DNA from 4 places in the Musicola paradisiaca NCPPB 2511 genome. Region 4 is predicted to be linked to each of the others. Evidence: predicted binding sites of a transcription regulator. Region 4 holds the regulator's gene; each other region holds the start of a gene.
What was found. Region 4 encodes CRP, which controls carbon source genes, mostly activating them, when cyclic AMP is high. Its sites were predicted from a motif close to ATGTGANNNNNNTCACAT; they were not measured.
Positions count from the first base shown of each region.

Region 1: psiE (phosphate-starvation-inducible protein PsiE) is a predicted target of CRP. The motif match lies at 1,733-1,750, and genes of this name have one in related genera.
Region 2: DPA2511_RS11945 (sugar transporter) is a predicted target of CRP. The motif match lies at 3,854-3,871, and genes of this name have one in related genera.
Region 3: DPA2511_RS13875 (NupC/NupG family nucleoside CNT transporter) is a predicted target of CRP. The motif match lies at 2,452-2,469, and genes of this name have one in related genera.

Region 1 is NZ_CM001857.1:3,144,463-3,150,442, reverse strand. It holds TPP riboswitch at 1-24, shown strand, start outside; gene thiM (hydroxyethylthiazole kinase) at 66-854, shown strand; gene thiD (bifunctional hydroxymethylpyrimidine kinase/phosphomethylpyrimidine kinase) at 851-1,654, shown strand; gene psiE (phosphate-starvation-inducible protein PsiE) at 1,830-2,237, shown strand; gene trhP (prephenate-dependent tRNA uridine(34) hydroxylase TrhP) at 2,651-4,012, opposite strand; gene DPA2511_RS13910 (glutathione S-transferase family protein) at 4,301-5,263, opposite strand; gene baeR (envelope stress response regulator BaeR) at 5,382-5,980, opposite strand, start outside.
Region 2 is NZ_CM001857.1:2,708,668-2,714,647, reverse strand. It holds gene yieE (DNA-binding transcriptional regulator YeiE) at 1-842, shown strand, start outside; gene DPA2511_RS11950 (amino acid permease) at 1,012-2,490, shown strand; gene DPA2511_RS11945 (sugar transporter) at 2,616-3,797, opposite strand; gene DPA2511_RS11940 (3-oxoacyl-ACP synthase) at 4,401-5,489, shown strand; gene DPA2511_RS23925 (hypothetical protein) at 5,657-5,980, shown strand, end outside.
Region 3 is NZ_CM001857.1:3,129,016-3,134,995, reverse strand. It holds gene DPA2511_RS13880 (MdtA/MuxA family multidrug efflux RND transporter periplasmic adaptor subunit) at 1-996, opposite strand, end outside; gene DPA2511_RS13875 (NupC/NupG family nucleoside CNT transporter) at 1,203-2,387, opposite strand; gene DPA2511_RS13870 (aldo/keto reductase) at 2,630-3,595, shown strand; gene ompA (porin OmpA) at 3,940-5,004, opposite strand; gene sulA (SOS-induced cell division inhibitor SulA) at 5,369-5,863, opposite strand.
Region 4 is NZ_CM001857.1:409,708-415,687, forward strand. It holds gene DPA2511_RS22315 (hypothetical protein) at 1-142, shown strand, start outside; gene DPA2511_RS01875 (aminodeoxychorismate synthase component II) at 579-1,157, shown strand; gene argD (bifunctional acetylornithine/succinyldiaminopimelate transaminase) at 1,279-2,499, shown strand; gene crp (cAMP-activated global transcriptional regulator CRP) at 2,568-3,200, opposite strand; gene DPA2511_RS01890 (OsmC family protein) at 3,516-3,923, shown strand; gene DPA2511_RS01895 (phosphoribulokinase) at 3,976-4,845, opposite strand; gene DPA2511_RS01900 (YheU family protein) at 4,963-5,199, opposite strand; gene DPA2511_RS01905 (hydrolase) at 5,201-5,980, opposite strand, start outside.

The DNA of each region.
Region 1 (5,980 bases), 1.9 Mb from region 4:
GTAGGAAAGTCACGGTATCCCGCCGGTTGCCGTCTTCTTCCACGCCGGTCGGGAGGTTTATGAAAATGCAAGCAACACCTTTCCCTACTGCCTCTGTCGCGGATTCCCTCACTTTGTTTCACCAGCGTGCTCCGTTGGTTCATTGTCTCACTAATGACGTGGTGCAAAGTTTTACCGCTAATGTACTGCTCGCGTTGGGCGCCTCTCCCGCGATGGTGGTGGATCCGGGCGAAGCGGCGCAATTCAGCGCACTCGCTGATGCACTGCTGATCAATATTGGAACGCTAGAAGTATCCCGGGCGGATGCCATGCTGGCGGCGATCGCCAGTGCGACACAGGCAGGCACGCCCTGGGTACTGGATCCGGTTGCTGTCGGCGGGCTGACATACCGCACGGCATTTGCTCAGCAACTGCTCACGATGAAACCGGCCGCCATTCGCGGCAATGCCTCGGAAATTCTGGCGCTGGCCGGGGAAGGTTCCGCCGGGCGCGGCGTCGACAGCGGCAACGATTCATGGTTCGCGCTTCCCGCCGCTCGCTCGCTGGCGCAACGTTGGTCGACCTGCGTCGCCGTCACCGGTGAGGTGGATTACGTCACCGATGGTCAGCGTGATTGGGCGGTGAGCGGTGGCGATCCGTTAATGACGCGAGTGGTGGGCACTGGCTGCGCGTTGTCGGCCGTGGTGGCTGGGTTCTGCGCACTGGAGGGGGATCGCCTGGCCCATGTGGCGGCGGCTTGTGCCGTCATGTCGCGTTGCGGTGCGCGGGCCGCTCAGCAGGCATCGGGGCCGGGCAGCTTTATTCCCGGGTTTCTGGATGCGCTGTATGCCGAACGCGGAGGGGTGACGGTATGAAACGCATTAACGCATTAACCATCGCCGGTACCGATCCCAGCGGCGGCGCGGGGATTCAGGCTGATCTTAAAACGTTTTCCGCGTTGGGGGCTTATGGCACCAGCGTGATTACCGCATTGGTGGCGCAGAACACGCGCGGGGTGCAGTCGGTATACCGGATCGAACCGGCATTTGTCGCCGCGCAGCTGGATTCCGTGTTGAGCGACGTGCGCATTGATTGCGCCAAGATCGGCATGCTGGCGCAGACGGACATCGTAGAGGCGGTGGCAGAACGACTGCAACGTTACCCAGTGCCGCATGTGGTGCTGGATACGGTGATGCTGGCGAAAAGCGGCGACCCGCTGCTGGCACCCGAGGCGGTGGAGGCGGTGCGTCAACTGTTATTGCCGCGCGTGTCGTTGATTACCCCCAATCTGCCGGAAGCCGCGGCGTTGTTGCAGTGCGCGCCAGCGGTCGATGAGGCGGAAATGCGGCAACAGGGCGAGCGGTTGTTGGCGATGGGGTGCCAGGCTGTACTGATGAAAGGCGGGCATCTGAGCGACCGGGAAAGCCCGGACTGGTTGTTTACGACGCATTGTGCGCCGGTACGCTTCAGTACGCCGCGTGTCGTGACCCGTCACACTCACGGTACCGGCTGTACGCTCTCCGCGGCGCTGGCGGCGTTGCGTCCACGTCATGCCGACTGGCAGGAGACGTTGCCCGCCGCGAAGAATTACCTGCAGGGCGCGTTGGAGCAAGCGGATTCGTTGCAGGTCGGCGGAGGGATCGGCCCAGTGCACCATTTTTATCGCTGGTGGTGATTGGGTCTTAAGGGATAAGAAAATCAGATAAATAGCAGAAAAATATTGCATGGACAGCTCGCCCGCTACCCGTTAATTTTGTGATCTGTGTCAGATTATTGTCAGCGTGGCGACATCTGCGGACAGTAGTCTGGCGGTCACGGTTGTGTCGATGAGTGGACTTAAGGAGGGGCTCATGGCGGGTTCAATACGTGCGGTAATGATTGCCCGGGGACTACAGACGATCCTCAATGTCGGGCTGCTGGCACTGGCGGTGATGCTGGTCATCTTTCTTGTCAAGGAGACTGCGCATCTGTCGACGGTACTGTTTGTCAGCAATGAGAAGGAATCTTCCTACATGCTGATCGAGAGCCTGGTGATCTATTTTTTATATTTCGAATTTATTGCATTGATTGTGAAGTATTTTTCGTCTGGATATCACTTTCCGCTACGCTATTTCATCTATATCGGTATTACCGCCATCATTCGGCTAATCATCGTCGATCACAAAAATCCGATCGATACCCTGACCTATGCCGGCGCCATCCTGATTTTGGTGGTGACGCTCTATCTGGCCAACAGCCCGCGCCTGAAACGCGAATAAGCGACGGGCAGGTGTGTCATGTTGGTCAATTAACACCCGGCGTCGGCGGGTGTTAATTGCTCTGGAACATCATTCTGTGTTTCGGCTCCGTCATCACGCTTAACAACACGGCATTACGACACACCATGTCTTTTAGACCGGGGTTGCGTCCGGGCCGGCATTGGCGTAGCCGCAGCCGGTTGACGAGGGTGAGCATAAACCGCAGGTTGTAGGGAAAAAAGAGTTTAGAATCAAAAAGAAAAAGCCAGCCCAAGGGAGATTGGGCCGGCCAAGGAGGTGGTTCCTAGTAGTATAACTACGCTTGTTTTCGTTCTGTATTTTCTCAGCGCTGCAATAGTAACCAGTTGTCGCCGTCATTGATGTGATCGGATTCTAAAAATACGACAACTGGCGGCTATTGTGCTGTATTCCGCTTATTTCAGGTGAGGATTACGGGTGTTGGTGCCCGGCAGGTTACGCAACAGCAGAGCGTAATCCAGCGCGATATCTTCCGGCACCGGCAAATAGACGGTGTGCCCGTCGCCCGGCGCGACATCAATCGCTTCCCCTTTGCGGTTTTGCATCAGCGTAATGGTGAACTGCACATTACCGCCCGGCGTCATCATTTCTACGCTGTCGCCGACTGAGAATTTGTTTTTGACCGCGACGGCCGCCAGCCCGTTCAGACGTTCGCCGGTGAACTCGCCGACAAACTGCTGACGGTCGGAAACCGAATAGCCGTAGTCGTAGTTTTGATAATCCTCATGGACATGGCGGCGCAGAAAGCCTTCGGTGTAGCCGCGGTGCGCCAGCCCTTCCAGCGTTTGCAGCAGCGTGGGATCGAACGGTTTACCGGCGGCGGCGTCGTCAATGGCGCGGCGATAAACCTGCGCGGTGCGGGCGCAGTAGTAGAAGGATTTGGTGCGGCCTTCGATCTTCAGCGAATGCACCTGCATCTGGGTCAGGCGTTCGACATGCTGGATGGCACGCAGATCGCGCGAGTTCATGATGTAGGTGCCGTGTTCGTCTTCAAACGCGCTCATGTATTCGCCCGGACGCTGGCTCTCTTCCAGCATGAAGACCTTATCGGTCGGCGCGCCGATACCCAGCGTCGGATCGACCTGGGTGACGGCGATAGGCTCATGGATGTGCACAATGTTGCCGACGTCGTCTTCCTTGCCTTCCTGCACCTTGTATTCCCAACGGCAGGCATTGGTGCAGGTGCCCTGATTGGGGTCGCGTTTGTTGATGTAGCCGGACAGCAGGCAGCGGCCGGAATAGGCCATGCACAGTGCGCCGTGGACGAACACTTCCAGTTCCATTTCCGGTACCTGGGTGCGAATTTCTTCGATTTCTTCCAGCGACAGCTCGCGGGACAGGATCACGCGGCTCAGCCCCATCTGTTGCCAGAATTTAACGGTGGCCCAGTTGACGGCATTGGCTTGAACGGAGAGGTGGATCGGCATCTGCGGGAAGTTTTCCCGTACCAGCATGATCAACCCCGGGTCGGACATGATCAGCGCATCCGGATTCATTTCCACGACTGGTTGCAGATCGCGCAGGAAGGTTTTCAGCTTGGCGTTGTGGGGCGCGATATTGACCACCACGTAGAATTTTTTCCCCAGTTCATGGGCTTCGGCGATCGCCTGAGCCAGCGTCTGGTGGTTGAACTCGTTATTGCGCACGCGCAGGCTGTAACGGGGTTGGCCGGCATAAATCGCGTCGGCGCCGTAGGCAAAGGCGTAACGCATATTTTTCAGGGTGCCGGCCGGAGACAGTAATTCCGGTTTAAACATGGTATCTCTCAATGTCTGATCGCAGGTCAGGCTGCTCCCGAACGGAAGCAGTAAAGGCGGGCGATTCTAACGCCAACGGCGGGAAAAATCAGTAGTTCGCCGAGGAAAAGTACCGCTACCGGCTATGCCGGGCACGGGTGACGCGGCGCAGGCATTGAATTGCCGCCAAAGGCGACGGTGCCAGGCGGATTGACGCTCGGGCGGAAAGACACGTCAGGAAAAGGGGCGGTGGCCGTGCCGCCGCTTTATCCCGGGATACCGGCATAAAGCGGCGGGGCGTCGAGGGTGTCAGCGGGAGAGAATGCCGGCGGAAGGGCCGACGCGATCGCGCAGGTGGGGACGGGTGAAGTCCACCGTCGGGCCTTTCGGTACGATCCCGGTGGGATTCAGCCAGCGGATGCTGTAATAACCCGCCTTGATGTGCGGTAAATTGACCGTTTCGCTGATGCCCGGCCACTGGTACAGCTCGCGCAGGTAGCCCGAGAGGTGCGGATAATCCTCCAGACGGCGGATGTTGCATTTGAAGGCGCCGTGATAAGCGGTATCGAAACGCACCAGGGTTACAAACAGGCGCCAGTCGGCTTCGGTCAGCGTATCGCCGGCCAGATAGCGGTGCGTCGCCAGGTGGGCTTCGACGGTATCCAGTGCGTTGAACAGCGCAGTGACGGCGGCGTCGTAATGCTCCTGGGTTTTGGCAAAGCCGGTTTTATACACGCCGTTGTTGATATTGTCGTAAATCAATGTGTTCCAGCGGTCGATGTCTGCCTGGCGTTCGGTGGGGTAGAGATCCAGCCGGTTGCCGGTCAGCGCATCGAACGCCTGATTGAGGATACGGATAATGTCCGAGGATTCATTGTTAACGATGCGGCCGGTGTTGCGATCCCAGAGCACCGGCACGGAAACCTTGCCGGTGTAGTGGGCATCGCTGGCGGTGTAGAGCTGGTGCACGTAACGCACCGGTTCGAGACGTTCCCCGGCGTCTTGCGGGGTACGGAATTCCCAGCCTTGTTCGCCAATCGTGGGTTCAGCAACGGAGACGGCGACGATGGATTCCAGCCCCTTCAACGCACGGAAAATCAGTGTCCGCGACGCCCAGGGGCAGAGGTAGGAAACAAAAAGCTGATAACGCCCGGCTTCCGGGACTAATGCCGTCTCCCGGAATCGGGTCTCCTGGCGGTGAAACGCACCGTTTTTGATCTCCTCCGCCGCGACATCGCCATCCACCCATTTTCCGTTTACCAAACCCGACATGTTCGACCTCGTTACTGTGATATTTGCCCGTCGACTATGTTAGCGAGCGGGGTTGGGCAGTCCTATCGTAAATTTTTAACGAAGTTGAACAGTTTCTTTGACGCCACCACGGATAGGGTTACACCTCCTGACTGGCGGCCGCTTCCCAGCGGTAGCCGATACCGTAGACGGTGCGGATAAATGACGTTTCCTGATCGAACTGCTCCAGTTTGCGACGCAGATTCTTGATGTGGCTGTCGATGGTGCGATCGGTGACGACGCGGTAGTCGTCGTACAGGTTGTCCAGCAACTGTTCGCGGGAAAATACCCGATTAGGCTCGGCGGAGAGAATTCTCAGTAACCGGAATTCGGCGGGCGTTAAATCGAGATTGCGGCCCAGATAGCTGGCCTGATAACGGTATTGGTCGATCAACAATGCAGGGCGATCGGTGACGGCGGTAGGCTCCGATTGCCAATGGCAGCGGCGCAACAGGGTTTTGACTCTGGCCACCACTTCGCGCGGGCTGTAGGGTTTACAGATATAGTCGTCAGCGCCGATCTCCAGCCCCAGCAAGCGATCGATCTCTTCCGTCCGTGCCGTGACCATGATGATGGGCACATTGGAGAAACCGCGTATCGCCTGACACAAAGACAGCCCATCGCGGCCGGGCAGCATCAGATCCAGCAGCACCAGGCGGCAAGGATGCGCCCTGACCCAGGGCTCGACATCATTACCCT
Region 2 (5,980 bases), 2.3 Mb from region 4:
AACTGGAAGTGTTCACTGAGGTATTGAAAAGCGGTTCGACGACGCAGGCCTCGGTGGCGATGTCGCTGTCGCAGTCAGCCGTGAGTGCGGCGTTATCCGATTTGGAAAGTCAGCTCGGCGTGCAATTGTTCGATCGCGTCGGCAAACGGTTGGTGGTGAATGAACACGGCCGTTTGCTTTACCCACGCGCGTTGTCATTGCTGGAGCAATCCTCCGAAATTGAGCAACTGTTTCGACGGGACAACGGTGCGTTGCGCATTTACGCCAGCAGCACCATCGGCAATTATCTGATGCCGGCGGTGATCGCTCGCTATCGTCAGGATTTTCCCGATATTCCGCTGGAGCTGTCCGTGGGCAACACCCTGGATGTCGTGAACGCCATTTCAGAGTTCAAGGCCGATATGGGGCTGATTGAAGGCCCATGCCATCACCCCGACCTGATTACGCAGCCGTGGCTGGACGATGAATTGGTCGTCTTCTGCGCGCCAGGTAATCCGCTGATTGGCCAGGTCACGTTGGAGGCGCTGGCGGATGCCCCGTGGATCTTGCGAGAACATGGTTCCGGCACCCGTGAAGTGTTGGATCATCTGTTGCTGGCGACATTGCCGCATTTTCGGCTGGTGATGGAGTTGGGCAACTCGGAGGCCATTAAGCATGCGGTACGGCATGGCATTGGCATTAGCTGCCTGTCACGACGAGTGATAGCTGATCAACTGGACAGCGGCACGTTGGTCGAACTGTCGATACCGCTGCCACCGTTGATGCGCAAGCTATATCTGGTGCACCACCGGCAAAAGCATCTCTCCGGCGTGCTGCACTCCTTTCTTGAATATTGCCGCTAATCCTGCCGCTGCCACTGGGAACCCGGCCCGGTGGCAATCATATTTCCAGATGATTTTCTTATGACTGACGCCGAGTTATGAAGCTCTCTTATAATCGGTGTGAATCACTATCCAGCTAAACCTCATTTGTTACAATCCGCCCTCAATTTTTATGGGCAGCAGGATTGTTATGGCTCAACATTCTACCGAACTCCCGGATCAGGGGAATAAAACACTACGCCGCGAGTTAAAAGCACGGCATTTGACGATGATCGCCATTGGCGGCTCGATCGGTACCGGTCTGTTCGTCGCTTCCGGTGCGACGGTGTCGCAGGCGGGGCCAGGCGGCGCGCTGCTGTCCTATGCCCTGATCGGGTTGATGGTCTATTTTCTGATGACCAGCCTAGGCGAGCTGGCGGCGTTCATGCCGGTTTCCGGCTCTTTCGCGACCTACGGTGCCCGCTATGTCGACGAAGGGTTCGGGTTCGCGCTGGGTTGGAACTACTGGTACAACTGGGCAGTCACCATCGCGGTGGATTTGGTCGCCGCGCAGCTGGTGATGGGGTACTGGTTCCCGGATGCCCCCGGTTGGATCTGGAGTGCGCTATTCTTGTCACTGATTTTTCTGCTGAATTATGTGTCGGTGAAGGGGTTCGGCGAAGCGGAATACTGGTTCTCACTGATCAAGGTCGCCACCGTTATTTTGTTTATCGCCATCGGTGTATTGATGATCACCGGTATCCTGCGAGGCGGCGAGCACGCCGGCTGGCATAACTGGCAGATTGGCGATGCGCCTTTCGCCGGCGGTTTTTCCGCGATGATCGGCGTGGCGATGATTGTCGGTTTCTCATTTCAAGGCACCGAACTGATTGGTGTGGCGGCCGGTGAATCGCGCGACCCACAAACCAATATTCCACGCGCAGTACGGCAGGTGTTCTGGCGTATTCTGCTGTTCTATGTGTTCGCTATTCTGATCATTAGCCTGATTATTCCTTATACCGACCCAAGCCTGCTGCGTAATGACGTCAAGGACATCAGCGTCAGCCCGTTTACGCTGGTGTTCCAGAACGCCGGGCTGCTGTCGGCCGCTGCGGTGATGAATGCGGTGATCTTGACAGCGGTGCTGTCGGCGGGCAACTCCGGGATGTACGCTTCGACCCGTATGCTGTACACCCTGGCGCAGGAAGGTAAAGCGCCGGCCTGCTTCGGACACTTATCGAAGGGCGGGGTGCCGCGTAACGCGCTGTATGCCACAACAGTGGTGGCTGGGTTATGTTTCCTGACGTCTATGTTCGGTAATCAGAGCGTGTATCTGTGGCTGTTGAATACATCGGGTATGACCGGGTTTATCGCCTGGCTGGGCATCGCTATCAGCCACTACCGTTTCCGGCGTGGTTATGTATTACAAGGGCGCGATCTTAATGCGCTGCCGTACCGTTCCGGGTTCTTCCCGCTGGGGCCGATTTTTGCTTTCGTGCTGTGTCTGGTGATCACGCTGGGGCAGAACTACCAGGCGTTTCTGGCGGACAAGATTGACTGGAACGCGGTGGCCGCAACCTATATCGGTATTCCGCTGTTTCTGGTTATCTGGTTTAGTTATCGCCTGACCAAAGGTAGCCAGACGGTGAAATACAGCGAGATGACGTTCCCGGAGCATCAACAGCACTAAGCGCTCAAACCGTAGGCAGTAAAGAGCCGACCTGATGGTCGGCTTTTTATTGCAGATATTGCAGACACCCAGTGCGTTCCCGGCGTGCCGCCGTTGACATGCTAGCGGTATCGGTGCGCTGTGCGTCAGGCTCGGGTAGGATGCACACTACGATAAGCGCCGACGAGCATGCCGCACAGTGGGAGCAGTGCCAGCGGAGCGCCGATATAACCGATCTTGTCCATACTCAGATGCAGGCTGATCATGTTGCCCAGTAAAGCGCCGCCGCCGATACCGAGGTTAAACAACCCGGAATAAATCGATGTCGCGACATCGCTGGCGTCCGGCGCCAGCATTAGCACCCGGGCCTGCATCGCCAGCCCCAATGCCATCATGGATAGCCCCCATACCAGACAGAGCAGCGTCAGCCCCAGCGGATAACCGGACAGCGGTTTCAGCAGTGTCAGGCTAATAACCAGCAACAGCATCGCCGTGATGATGAAACCGGTGGGAAAGCGTTCGCTGTAGCGACTGTAGAGCATACTGCCGCCGATGCCCGCAATACCGAACAGCAACAGGATCAAGGTGGTAAAGTTTTCCGGCAACTGAGCCACCGTTTGGATAAACGGCTCGATATAGCTGTAAGCAGTGAAGTGCGCCGTCACCACCATCACGGTGGTCAGGTAGATAGTCACCAGTTCCGGGCGCTTGAACAGTGTGGGAAGACTGGCGAGTGAGCCGGAATGTTCGCTGGGCAGCCGCGGGAGCAAGCGGGCCAGCAGGATCAGCGCGATAGTGGCGCCAACGGCGATAAGTACCAACGTGGTGCGCCAGCCCATGTATTGCCCCACCACACGTCCCAGCGGTAATCCGATGATCATCGCCAGCGACGAACCGGTGGCGATCAGCCCTAACGCCTGGGCGCGCCTGCCCGGCGGGGCAAGGCGAATCGCCAGCGAGGCCGTAATCGACCAGAAAATGGAGTGCGCCAGCGCCACGCCGATGCGGGAAAGCAGCAGGGCATTGAAGCTCCAGGCGGCGGCAGAGATCAGATGGCTAATGATAAACAGCCCGAAAATACCGATCAGCAAGCGCCGTCGTTCAACGGCGCTGGTTAACAGCATACAGATGAGGGATGCCGCGGCCACGATCCAGGCGTAGAGGGTGATCATCAACCCGACATCTTCAGTCTTCATCTGGAAAGAGTCGGCGATATTGCTCAGCAAGCCGACCGGGATAAATTCTGTGGTGTTGAAGATAAACGCGGCGATAGCCAATGTGACCACGCGCAGCCAGGCGGTGGCGCGCGAGGGTGATGCGGATGTCATAGCGGGATCCTGATCTGGTGTAACGGGCGCGCCATTGTAGTCAATTATGGGTAAAAATGCGATTACGCTCACATTTCAGCGAGGTGTCGCGGTGTCTGAATCAGGCGCTGGGGGAGGGGCGGAATCAGGCCGTCGTCTGGTGCGGCGACACGGTACATGGTATTGCCTAATATTATGGCGGATAACATTATCTCAACAATAATTAGTATTTATAATTAAGTGGCGTAATGGATATTATCAGGCTGTTTTATTGAGTGAGGTTTAAATAAGCTACATAAAAATAGAGTATTCGTTTTTTTTGGTGATTATTCATGGTGGTGAGTTGAAAATATTATTTTTGAATATTTTTGCGTGCGAATTGATGACGTTTTTTTTACGTTCCGGATTTCTTCAGAAAGAATATTTTATAGTTTTGGTTTAGGCAGAGGTTGTCACTTTTATCTGGTTGGTTTTCCTCTCTTCTGGCGATTATTAGGTTGTTTTATTATGTTTTTGCCATGTGAGTAAATAAATTTATCTCTCTAAAAATTATCCTGATAATTATTCTTCATTATGGAAAATACAAGCATAATCAGTAATAGTTTTTTATAATAATGCATAAGATTGCTGTTGCAAAAAATAAACGGGTATGAGAGCTTTATCACAAGCTTCGATGAGGGAACAACAATGAGCGTATATATTAATGCGGTGGAAACCTATTTGCCCGGCCCGGTTATTAGCAATCAGGAATTGGGAGATAAAATCGGATTTAAACCTGATTTAATTAAAAAACTTTTCGGTAATACCGGTCGGCATTTTGCCGTTAATATGAATACCGGTAAACCAACGGCGTCGTCAGCGGAATTAATTAGCATCGTTATCCGGAAACTTCTTGCCAGCACAGGGATAAATAAAAATTGTATTGATTTTATTATTGTGGCATCCGCCACGCCGGATACGTTATTGCCAAGCAGCGTAAATCAGGCGTGTCATGCCATGGGGTTTCGGCAGATTGAAACCTACCAGATTGTTTCGGGGTGTTCCGGCGCCGTACAGGCGCTCAAGCTAGCCCGCGAGCTGGTGGCTACGCCGGATAATGGCCTAAACAACGGCCTGGTTATCGGGGTTGAAACAGCCTATAAGTTCCTGAATTTCTTTGATGAACATGCAGGAAAGAAAGACACGAAGGAACTGGTGAACTATACGTTGTTCGGCGACGGCGTCGGTGGATGCCTGGTTTCCAATCAACAATCGGCGTCCAGTATTGAGATTGAACATATTTCTTTTCAATATCTGGGTATTGATGAAGCGGTCGGTCAACTGGCGAATTGGCGCGGCAGTCGTAATGACATTGAATATGGCGCCTTGCTGAATGAAGAATATAAATTGATTGAGAAATTAGTGCCGGTTATTACTCAGGATACGGTTAATGCATTGACGGATAAATTAGGCGGGCGTCCAGACTGGCTGCTGCCGCCACAACTCTCCGGCTCAATGCTGGTGAAAATTTTGTCCGATATCGGTTATACGACGGATAAAATATTCAGCCTGGTGGACAGAATTGGTAATACCGCCAATGCTGCGTTATTTTTTCAAATAAAAGAATTCAGCGATATTTCCCTTGCCAATGAATGCGCTATCGGTATTTCTGTTGAGTCTTCACGTTGGCTGGCGGGCGGTTTGATTCTCCGAAACAAAAAAGATCTTTTATAACATGACGTAAAAAGGATTTTTATCTATACCCTTTATATTTCAAATGATATGTGTTGGCTGCGATTATTTACCCGAATCACTAAGCTGAGTAAACGCATCGGGGTTTACGTATCAGCCGCCTTTCTGAAACGCGAATTATTTGGGGTATAAAGAAAATAGGGATGTTTATGAAACAGGATAATGCACTAGGTCGGATCGCCGCCTCGAAAAAAATCACGGCGGAAGGGAAACGTATTGTTAATATTGCCACCTTCAGCAATTTCAATCACAAAGCGTTGAATGACCTGATTACGTTCAACCTGAATGAACTGGGTTGCTATCCCTCCTTTTATGACGGTCTATACAGCGACTATTTTCCCCATGTACTGGGCAATGCCGCCGACATCAAAACATTTGGCGCGCAATTCCATTTTTATACCCTGGATACTTCCTTTATTGAAAACGACATCGGTGCGTTGCTGCCCACGGCTGAGATTGGCGAAAAAATTCAG
Region 3 (5,980 bases), 1.9 Mb from region 4:
CCCGTCATTACCCATCTGAATCGCCGACGACGGTGCTACCACCACATTCTGTAAGGTATCCACCTTGATACGGATGTTGACGAACTGGTTGGGAAACAGGGCATCGTCCTGATTGTCGAACCGGGCTTTTAGCTTGATGGTGCCGGTGGTGCTGTCGATCTGGTTGTCCATACTCAGCAGGGATCCCTGCGAGAGCATTTTCTGATTAGCGCGATCCCAGGCTTCAACCGGCACCGGTTGCCCGGATTTCTGCGCTTTCAAGACAGTGGCGATATCCCCTTCCGGCAGCGTGAACACCGTATCGATCGGGTGTGTTTGCGTCAGTACCAGCAAGGTGGTGGTGCTGGTGATGTAGTTACCGACATCGACCTGGCGTAACCCCACCCGGCCGCTGATTGGCGCCGCAATCCGACTGTAGTCCAGTTGCAGTTGGGCACTGGCGACCGACCCCTGATCCGATTTCACGGTGGCTTCATACTGCCGCACCAGCGATTCTTGGGTGTTCAACTGTTGTCCGGAAACCAGACTGGTTTTGGATAGCTGCTGATAGCGCGCCAGATCCTGCCGGGCATTGACCAGCAACGCCTGATCTTTGGCTAACTGCCCTTGGGCCTGAGTCAGTTCAACCTGGAACGGGCGAGGGTCGATTTCGAGCAGGAGTTCCCCCTGCTTGACCTGTTGCCCCTCCTGGAAATGAATGGCCATCAACTGGCCGCTGACCCGGCTGAGTATGGTGACGGTATTGGCGGCATTTACCGTACCCAATGCAGAAAGATAGTGTGGAATCGACGCGGTGGCGGTCATCGCGGCTTGTACCGGCGGCGGCGCCATAGACCCTCGTCTACCACTCCGGTTCTGACTGGAGGACTGTTGAGTGCGGCTGGCTTCTGACGATGCGGATTGTGCGGGTGTCTGATGGAAATAACGCCATGCAAAAAAAGCGGCTGCGATGGCAATGATGACTATCAATAATTTAAGGGAGCGTTTGGCATTCATAGTAATGAAATCATGTCTCCAATGAGCACAGGCCGCTGATAAGCCTATGAAAGCTTGAGGTATGTAACGATACTAGTTTAAACAGCAACCAGCAGAACAAAAATGGAGGAAATATGGAAGATATGTCAGTGTTTGTAGAGAAAAAAAGCCCCGGCGTGGTATTTGCCGGGGCTGATTCAGAGAGCGTCAATCGGAAAAATAATGGGTTACAGTACCAGACCGGCAATAGCGGCGGAGAGCAAGCTCACCAGCGTGGAGCCATACACCAGTTTCAGACCGAAACGGGAAACGGTATTACCCTGTTTTTCATCAAGGCCTTTGATGGCGCCGGCAACAATACCGATCGATGAGAAGTTAGCAAAAGACACCAAGAAAACGGACAGAATACCCACGCTGCGCGGAGACAGTTGGCCTGCTACTTTTTGCAGTTCCATCATGGCGACAAATTCGTTGGAAACCAGCTTGGTGGCCATAATGCCGCCTACCTGTAATGCTTCCTCTTTGGGAATGCCGACGATCCAGGCAAACGGATAGAAGACGTAGCCCAATAGTTCCTGGAAGCTCAGCCCAAGAATGGTGCTGAACAGGGCGTTGACAGCGGAAATCAGCGCGATAAAGCCGATTAGCATAGCAGCGACGATAATCGCCACTTTGAAACCGGCAAGAATGTATTCCCCCAGCATTTCAAAGAAGCTCTGACCTTCATGTAGGTTGCTTAATTGCAATTCCTGTTCTTCGTCCACACGGTAGGGGTTGATCAGCGAAAGCACGACAAAGGTGCTGAACATGTTGAGTACCAGCGCCGCAACTACGTATTTGGCATCCAGCATCGACATGTAGGCGCCCACGATGGACATGGAGACGGTTGACATGGCGGTTGCTGCCATGGTGTACATCCGTTTTTCCGACATCTTGCCCAGTATATCTTTGTAAGCAATGAAGTTTTCAGACTGGCCAAGGATCAACGAGCTGACGGCGTTAAAGGATTCCAGTTTTCCCATGCCGTTGACTTTGGACAGGATGGTTCCGATCAGACGAATGATAAACGGCAGAACCTTGATGTGTTGCAGGATGCCGATCAGCGCGGAGATGAATACGATGGGGCATAGCACTTTCAGGAAAAAGAACGCCAATCCCTGATCACTCATTTTACCGAAGACGAAGTTGGTGCCTTCGCCGGCAAAGCTGAGCAGTTTGTCAAACAGCGATGCGAAGCCTTTTACAAAACCCAAGCCTACGTTGGAATAGAGGAAAAAATACGCTAATAGAATTTCAATAACGAGTAACTGAATAATGAATCTGACACGAATACCTTTTTTGTCACGACACACCAGTAGCGACAAGGCGGCAACAACAGCTAAGGCCAGAACGAAGTGAAGGATATTGGACATTTTTGCTCCAAACATGACTAGGGCCGATTTTTGGTCGTCATTTTATGTAACAGATGCGCCTAAAATGAGATGAACAACGCAAAAGCTGAATTATATCTTGGAAAATAACCTAAACTAAAGCCTTGGTCTCATAGCATTCGCTTTTGTCTGCCGTTTGGTATGAAATTTCATCTAACGGTGCTGATCGGAAGTATACCTGTTTCCCTTTTTTGGGAAATATGGGTTCAACAAGGAGATGGACTATGCCTGTTTCAGATGTATTCCGTGAACTTGGCCATTCGGGGATTTGCGTGCCGGTGTTGACGTTTGGCGGGAATGTGTTCGGCTGGACGGTTGATGAGTCGTCATCGTTTCAGATTCTGGATGCGCTGGTGTCCGAAGGGTTGACGTTTATCGATACGGCAGATGTGTATTCAACCTGGGTGCCGGGAAATAGTGGCGGCGAATCGGAAACCATCATCGGTAACTGGTTGAAAAAACGCGGTAATCGAGACAAGGTTATTATTGCCACCAAAGTCGGTAAAAATATGGGCGAAGGTCGACACGGGCTGTCTGCCGCGTATATTCGTCAGGCGGTTGAAGCGTCGTTGTGTCGTCTGCAAACCGATTATATCGATCTGTATCAATCCCACGAGGATGATAAAGAGACTCCGCTTGAGGAAACGCTCGCAGCATTCGATACGTTAATTCGGGAAGGTAAGGTTCGCGCTATTGGGGCTTCAAATTATGAAGCCGACCGTTTGGCTGAGGCATTGAAAATCAGTCGCGAAAACCATTTAGCGCGTTATGAAACATTGCAGCCTGAATATAATTTATACGACCGTCGGCATTATGAAGAAACATTGTCTCCCATTGTGAAGTCAGAGCAATTAGGCGTGATTGGTTATTATTCTCTCGCCAGTGGGTTTCTCTCCGGAAAATATCGTGTGCCGGAGGATGCGGTGAAAAGCCCGCGTGGCCAGGGCATCATCGCACGTTATTTGAACCCTCGCGGTTTGGCTATCCTGAATGCGCTAGAACAGGTAGCGACGGTACATAAGTCGACAGCTACGCAGGTCGCTTTGGCCTGGTTGATTGCTCGTCCTGAAGTGACTTCGCCGATTGTCAGTGCGACTACGGTCGATCAGGTAAAAGAGTTGGCATCAGCGACGCGACTGACTCTGACTGCACAGGAGATATCGCTGCTTGATGGCGTTAGCGCCTGGTAAGTCAGGTCGAAGCGATCCTTGAATCTCATGCAGTTACACGACGAAGAAAGCAGGAAAGGCAGGATAGGGAAAGCAAATGGAACCGCATGTCTGTCAGTAATGTGTGTGATCAGGTTGCTCTGATTCAGTCGGATAACCGCACGGTGCAGATTGCGTTTTCAGATGATAGACATCATGAATACATAAAGGTGGATGTATTAGGTGGGATTGAGCCGGTAGAGGAATAGAGGCTAATTCATCCATGTTCAGATATAAAAACAGCCCTGATTAAGGGCTGTTTTTATTGGAGGTAAACGAACGGTTGAAAATACTTATTCGTTTACTCGTCGGGTATTGACGAAAACTTAAGCCTGAGGCTGAGTTACAACGTCTTTGATACCTTTAACTTCGATTTCTACGCGACGATCCGGAGCCAGACAATCGATCAGTGCAGCGCGAGCCTTCACGTTAGCACAGGTGGCGCCGCTGACCGGATTCGCTTTACCCATACCGCGAGCAGAGATCTTGTTAGCTGGAACGCCTTTGTGAACCAGATAATCAACAACGCTCTGAGCACGTTTGGTAGACAGTGTCTGGTTGTACTGATCAGAACCCAGACGGTCTGTGAAGCCCAGAACAACTACGGAGCCATCTTTCGGATCGATAGTGCTTAACTGGGTATACAACTGATCCAGAGAACGCTGACCTTCAGGCTTCAGAGTCGCTTTGTTGAAGTTAAACAACACATCAGATTTCAGCGTGAAACGTTTGGTCTGTACAACCGGAGCCGGAGCCGGGGTCGGCGCTGGAGCCGGTGCCGGGGCAACGATCGGTGCCGGAGCTTCCTGACCGAAACGGTAAGAAACACCCACACTCAGCAGGCCATTATCAGGACGACCACCTACAGTGGAAGCATCACCGATATTGTTCACCCACTGGTAATCCAGACGAGTCGCCCAGTTTTTGGTGATAGCGTATTCAACACCCACTGCAGCCAAAGGAGAAACACCGGTGTCGTGACCGCTGTTGCCAGAAACGTCGTCGTGGCTATCCGCGCGCCATACGAAACCACCCAGACGAGTATAAACGTCCAGATCGTCAACAATCGGATAACTCAGCTTAGCGGCTAATTGAACGCCTTGAGCTTTGAAATTGCCACGGTTTACGCCGGTATATTTCATACGGCCAAGCCAATCGTAGCCCATCTCAAAACCTAAATAAGGGTTAGCCTGGTAACCACCGAATACACCAGCACCCAGTTGATTTTCCTGCGCATCGTTGGTGGTCTGATAACCACTGCCGTTCAGGCCTGTATCGTGGAACTGAGACCAGCCCAGTTTACCGCCTGCGTACCAGGTGTTATCGTTCGGTGCGGCTTGCGCTACGGTAGCAAAGCCAGCCACTGCTATCGCGATAGCTGTTTTTTTCATTTTTACGCCTCATTATCATCCAAACTGGCAATTGGTTTTCAGATCCAATGTGCCCTTGGTTAAAATTCTTGTTGGAGGTACTGCCCTTATATTATTACACATCATCAGTAACCTGACGTTATATGAGGAAGGGCAACTCCAGCGTGCTAAAGTCTACAACGTGGTGAGAAAGTTACAAGCGTGATGTGATGTGAGTTCTGAAAAAGCCAGTGGAACATACATATTTATTAACAAATAATAGATAATTTTGGCAGTTTGCGCGGTCTAATTTCTTATTTTTAAAATCCGCAACAAGACTATGAACGCCATTTTGCTGTGAATCTCTTCATTCAAACCTATTCCGATGAGAAAATTCTTAATTTATTCAATGATACAGCCGTGAGTGAATTTTTAGTGTGGAAAATGGTCTTTCAATTGATTTTTCCTCTGAACGAATAATAAATCCATAGGTGTTTCCATGTTGTGCCGCATGACGCAATCGCATTTTTTGTTCATCACTCACTTCAGTATTTAACCAGCACAGCACCACACTGTAATTTCCTGTTATTAGCGCTTTTTCCATGGCATCGACGATATAAGCTGGATCAAGATGATGGAACGCTATCATCTTATTCAGTGGAAGACCTGACTGCTGTAACCAGGGACGACTGAGTTTCTGTTGTGGCGATAACCACAATAACCAGCGAGACTGCATTCCCAACTGCTGCAGTAGAGGTAGCAACAACGGAGCGAATACAGGCTGTTCACCCCCATAAACAATTTCACTGATAACACCGCAGCTTGGTGAAACGGAAGGTATCTGCTGCCCTTGATGGGGTGCCTGAAAAAACGGACGAGAGTGGATGGTTTGCTGGCGCATGATTTTCTGCCTCACAGTGATACTGTATGTGTGTACAGTATCTGTTGTGTGAGCAAAGATCAACCGTAATTTCTGAAAGCGCTTCGCATAATCTGATCGTAACCGTATGAATAACAC
Region 4 (5,980 bases):
GCCGGGCAGTATTCCGGACACCTTCGCGCTGACGATCACTGGCATCAACAATACGGGATTTACCGTCAATATCTGGCGCGTGGATAACGGCGGCAAAGGCTGGGGGCAGAATCTGCGCCTGTCTTGCCTGATCAGCGCCTGAAGTCGTGAGGCAAACATAGCGATAAGTTGAATGATGACGGGGAGAGCTTTGTAGCGATATTCCCGGTACCGGGCCACCGCCATGGTGCTGCCCGGTCGATCCCGCCAGGCTATTCTATTGCCCAGGGTGACGCCCTAAATCTTCACGCACGGCGTGTACGCCTCGGTTTACTCGCTGCACTCATTCGTTCCGTTGGCGCGAACATGACCCTGTCCGTTGAACAGGCGTTGTATGTTGTCTTCGCACCGTTCTCGTCCAAACTGATGCAGGCAAATGACGTTTATGGCGCAACGGAGGGTTCCGGTAAGGTGAAATCCGCCCCGTCTGGTCGACACGTTTCCGCCACCCCCGCTATACTCCTATCCCGTGACGGGCATCGTACGGTAACGGGAGTTACCGCATTGATTTACATAAATAATATCCACAGGTTAATACGATGAGCCTTTTGATTATCGATAACTACGACTCCTTTACCTATAACCTCTACCAATATTTTTGCGAGCTGGGCGCGCAGGTAACGGTTATGCGTAATGACGAATTGACGCTGGCGGATATTGAGCGTTTGGCGCCGCAGCGGCTGGTGATCTCGCCCGGCCCTTGTACGCCGGACGACGCCGGGATTTCGCTGGCTGCCATCCGTCACTTTGCCGGCAAACTGCCGATTCTGGGGGTATGCCTTGGTCATCAGGCGTTAGGGCAAGCGTTTGGCGCTCAGGTGATCCGGGCCCGGCAGGTAATGCACGGCAAAACATCGGCGATTCGTCATTCCGGACAAGGGGTGTTTCTCGGGCTGGAAAATCCGTTGACGGTGACTCGCTATCACTCGCTGATTCTGGCATCTGAAACGTTGCCGGCCTGTTTTGACGTGACCGCCTGGACGGAACGGGATGGGCGACCGGATGAAATCATGGGTATTCGCCACCGAGCGTTGCCGTTGGAAGGTGTACAGTTTCATCCGGAGAGTATTCTTAGCCGACAGGGGCATCAGTTGTTGAAAAATTTCATGAATTTATAAACGGATAGTGAATAGCGTCGACGGGCGAGCGGATTTATCGATTGCGCTCGTGTGATTTTTTATGCATATTTATTGACTATATTTTCATGTTGGACAATGGGATATCATCACGGGGCAGCAGATGGCGACAGAAAAATCAGCAGTAACGCGGGAAACATACGACAAGGTCATTCTTCCGATTTATGCGCCCGCGCAGTTCGTGCCGGTGAAGGGTAAAGGGAGCCGTGTCTGGGATCAGCAGGGCAAAGAATACATCGATTTTTCCGGCGGTATTGCCGTTACCGCGCTGGGACATTGTCATCCGGCGCTGGTTGAGGCGTTGAAAACGCAGGGCGAAACCCTGTGGCACACCAGCAACGTGTTTACCAACGAGCCGGCTTTGCGTCTGGCTTCCAAGCTGATTGCCGCCACGTTCGCCGACCGGGTGTTTTTTGCCAACTCGGGGGCGGAAGCCAATGAAGCGGCGTTCAAACTGGCTCGTCATTACGCCATCGAGCGCCATAGTCCGTATAAAACCAAGATCATCGCTTTCTATCAGGCGTTTCATGGCCGGACGCTGTTCACGGTTTCAGTAGGCGGGCAGGCCAAGTACGCCGACGGCTTCGGGCCGAAACCGGCGGATATCATCCATGTGCCTTTCAATGATCTGGCGGCGGTGAAGGCGGTGATGGACGATCATACCTGTGCCGTGGTGTTGGAACCGATCCAGGGCGAGGGCGGTATTACGCCGGCGACGCCGGAATTCCTCACCGGTGTGCGTGAATTGTGCGACCAGTACAACGCGCTGCTGGTGTTCGACGAAGTGCAGTGCGGCATGGGCCGCAGCGGCAAGCTGTTCTCCTACATGCATTACGGCGTGAGGCCGGATATCCTGACCACCGCCAAGGCGTTGGGCGGCGGTTTCCCCATCAGCGCTTGCCTGACCACCGAGGAAGTGGCGTCCGTCATGAGCGTCGGTTTGCACGGCACCACCTACGGCGGCAACCCGCTGGCCTGCGCGGTGGCGGAAGCGGCGCTGGATGTGATCAATACGCCGGAAGTGCTGTCTGGGGTGGAAGCTCGTCATGAACGTTTTGCGGCGGCGTTGCACCGTATCAATGAGCGGTTTGGCATTTTTGATGAAGTCCGCGGTATGGGGCTGTTGATTGGCGCACAACTCAAGAAAGCGTGGCATGGTCGTGCGCGCGATTTCCTGTCGGCGTCGGCCGAACTGGGGTTAATGATTCTGGTCGCCGGGCCGGATGTGATTCGCTTTGTGCCGTCGCTGGTGATTGAACTGGACGATATCGATCAAGGCATGGCGCTGTTCGAACAGGCGGTCGCGAAGGTTGTGGAGCAATAAGTTCGTCTGTTGCTGAAAATAAAAGAGCGTGCCGCAGCACGCTCTTTTTGATCCGGCGTCGCAATGACTCAGCGTGTACCGTACACCACAATGGTTTTGCCGTGCGCGGAAATCAGATTCTGGTCTTCCAGCATCTTCAGAATACGGCCGACGGTTTCACGAGAACATCCGACGATCTGACCGATTTCCTGACGGGTAATCTTGATCTGCATGCCGTCAGGATGCGTCATGGCATCGGGTTGCTTGGCCAGGTTTAACAGTGTTTGGGCGATGCGGCCCGTTACATCAAGAAACGCCAGATTTCCCACTTTCTGGGACGTGACTTGTAGACGGCGCGCCATCTGTGAAGACAGACGCATAAGAATATCGGGGTTGACCTGAATCAGCTGGCGGAATTTCTTGTAGGAAATTTCGGCGACTTCACAGGCGGTTTTGGCCCGAACCCAGGCGCTACGTTCCTGACCTTCTTCAAACAGGCCGAGTTCACCAATGAAATCTCCCTGGTTGAGATAGGACAGGATCATTTCCTTACCTTCTTCATCCTTGATCAGCACGGCGACCGAGCCTTTCACGATGTAGTAAAGCGTCTCTGCTTTTTCACCCTGGTGAATAAGCGTGCTCTTCGATGGGTATTTGTGAATATGGCAATGAGAAAGGAACCATTCGAGAGTCGGGTCTGTTTGCGGTTTGCCGAGAACCATTCGCTGTTATCCTCTGTTGTAATTCACTGCGCAAATCACAGGGCTCAGAGTTCCCTGTACGGCGTGATAACATAGTTATATTTAAATTCCACTCAGGCGGAATGACGTCAGGGAATATACTGAGGCTGTCTATCGGGTGACGTCATAATCAGGATGTGTCTGGTAGAGGCTCACACACCGGATTATTTCCCCGTTTTTAACACAGGTTGTGTGTAGTGTCTCGTGTTGTCTCGCTTCAGCATGATTAAACTCTGATTTTAGTCGGGTTTATACATAAGCGATGTAATTTTTAAAAAATAGTTGAGGGTCAATGTTATGCAGGCGCGGGTGAAGTGGGTTGAAGGGTTAACGTTTCTTGGCGAGTCCGCCTCCGGGCATCAGGTGTTGATGGATGGAAACGCCGGAGACAAAGCGCCGAGTCCGATGGAAATGGTGCTGATGGCGGCGGGTGGATGCAGCGCCGTCGACGTGGTATCCATCTTGCAGAAAGGGCGTCAGGATGTCGCGGATTGCGAAGTACGATTAACGTCGGAGCGCCGCGAAGAAGCGCCGCGTATGTTCACCACGATTAATTTGCATTTCATTGTGAAAGGGCGCGGCTTGACCGACAAAGCAGTTGAGCGCGCCGTCGCGCTGTCGGCGGAAAAATATTGTTCCGTCGCGCTGATGTTGGGAAAAACGGTACATATCACTCACAGCCATGAAGTCGTCGAACTGGAATGACCCGGTCGGTTGCACATCATGCGCGGCGGTTGTACGGCTGCCGCGCCACGCTTTAACCGATGTTATCGCCCGCCAGTAGCCGCTGTACCAGCGGCGTCATAATCAGCTCCATCGCCAGCCCCATTTTCCCTCCCGGCACCACGAGCGTATTGATGTGCGAAATAAACGAACCTTGCAGCATGGCCAGCAAGTAGGGGTAGTCGATGTTGCTCATCCCCTGAAAGTGGATCACGACAAAACTTTCATCCATGGATGGAACGGATTTGGCGGCAAACGGATTGGAGGTATCGACTGTCGGGACGCGCTGGAAGTTGATGTGCGTGCGTGAAAACTGCGGGGTGATATAGGTGATGTAGTCCTCCATCGAGCGAACCACCGAATCCATCACCGCTTCGCGTGAGTGGCCGCGGTCGTTGATATCCCGTACCAGTTTCTGCATCCACTCCAGGTTGACGATCGGCACCACGCCGACCAGTAAGTCCACATGCTGGGCGACGTTATGGGATTCCGTCACGACGCCGCCGTGCAGCCCCTCGTAAAACAGAATATCCGTGGGTTCCGGCATCGGTTCCCAGGGGGTGAATGTTCCCGGTACCTGCTTGTAGGGAATGGCTTCGTCGTAGGTGTGGAGATATTTGCGGGTTTTACCGCTGCCGCTGCGACCATAGTCGATAAACGCCTGTTCCAGCAAACTGAAATCATTGGCTTCCGGGCCGAAGTAGCTGATGTGCCTGCCCAGATCCCGCGCTTTACGGATCGCCATGTCCATTTCCGGACGGGTATAACGGTGATAGCTGTCACCGTCGACCTGCGCGGCGCGGATATTGAGCTGCTGGAAAATTTTATGAAACGCCAGGCTGGTGGTGGTAGTGCCGGCGCCGCTGGAGCCGGTTACTGCAATAATCGGGTGTTGATGCGACATGATGCAAACTCCGGTCGGTCAGGCGGCGCGGGTCGTGATCGACCATAACGCAATATCCTTATTGTTATCATGTTTGTTCCGGCCTGACACGCCAATTTACGTTTTCCAGCGGGCGTGTCAGCCGTCGTGAATCACGCCGCTGCGCAAGGCGTTACGCGGCATGATGTTGACGGTTTCATGCAGTTCGGACCAGACCAGCACCACCTCGCCGCGTTGCAGTTGCAGGTGTACGTCTTCCACCTTTTCCGCCAGCGAGCGTTCATGTTCGCCGTAGTCGGTGCCTTCCCGCAGTACGAATGATTCAATCAAATTTTCCAGCGTGTCGGGCGCCAGCGCCTGCCAGGGAATGATCATTTTATTGCTCCAGATAAGGGGTGAACCAATCGGGGATGCGATGTTCCAGCCACATTTCAGGGTGGCGCCATGATCCGCTGACAAAGCCGACATGCCCGCCATGCTCTGTCAGTTGGTATTCGACGCAGGGCGGTAACTGCGAGGGATCGGGAATGACTTCAGGCGTCATAAAAGGATCGTCCTTTGCCTGGATGATCAGGGTTGGAGTACGGATCTGCGGCAGCAGCGGCATGGCGCTGCAACGCCGGTAATAATCCGCGGCGTCGTGAAAGCCGTGAAGACGGGCGGTGATGAGGTCGTCGAACTCCCTCAACCCGCGTACCTGTTTGATGCGGGACGGCGATACCGGAATGGTGCCGGGATACGCCGCCAGTTTGCGCAGTGCGCTCTGGCGCAACGAATTGACCAGATAAGATTGATAGATGCGGGAAAACCCCTGTTCGATGCGGCGGCTGCAAGGCTCCAGCAACAACGGCGCCGAGACGACGGCGGCGGCGTTGAGCGAACAGCGCTCCCCCTGACGGCCCAGCAGGCAGGCCAGCATATTGCCGCCGAGCGAAATGCCGATCGCCGCCGTGGGCGCCGGCCCCAGCGTTTTTTCCAGCCATTGCAGGAAATAGTCGGCATCGCCGGTTTCGCCGGAGTGATAGATGCGCGTCCGGCGATTAGGCACCCCGCTGCAGCCGCGGAAATGCATGATCACCGCCAGCCAACCGCGTTCCCGACAGGCGGCCATCAAACCGTGCGCATAAGGGCTGCGGAAGTTCCCCTCCAAGCCGTG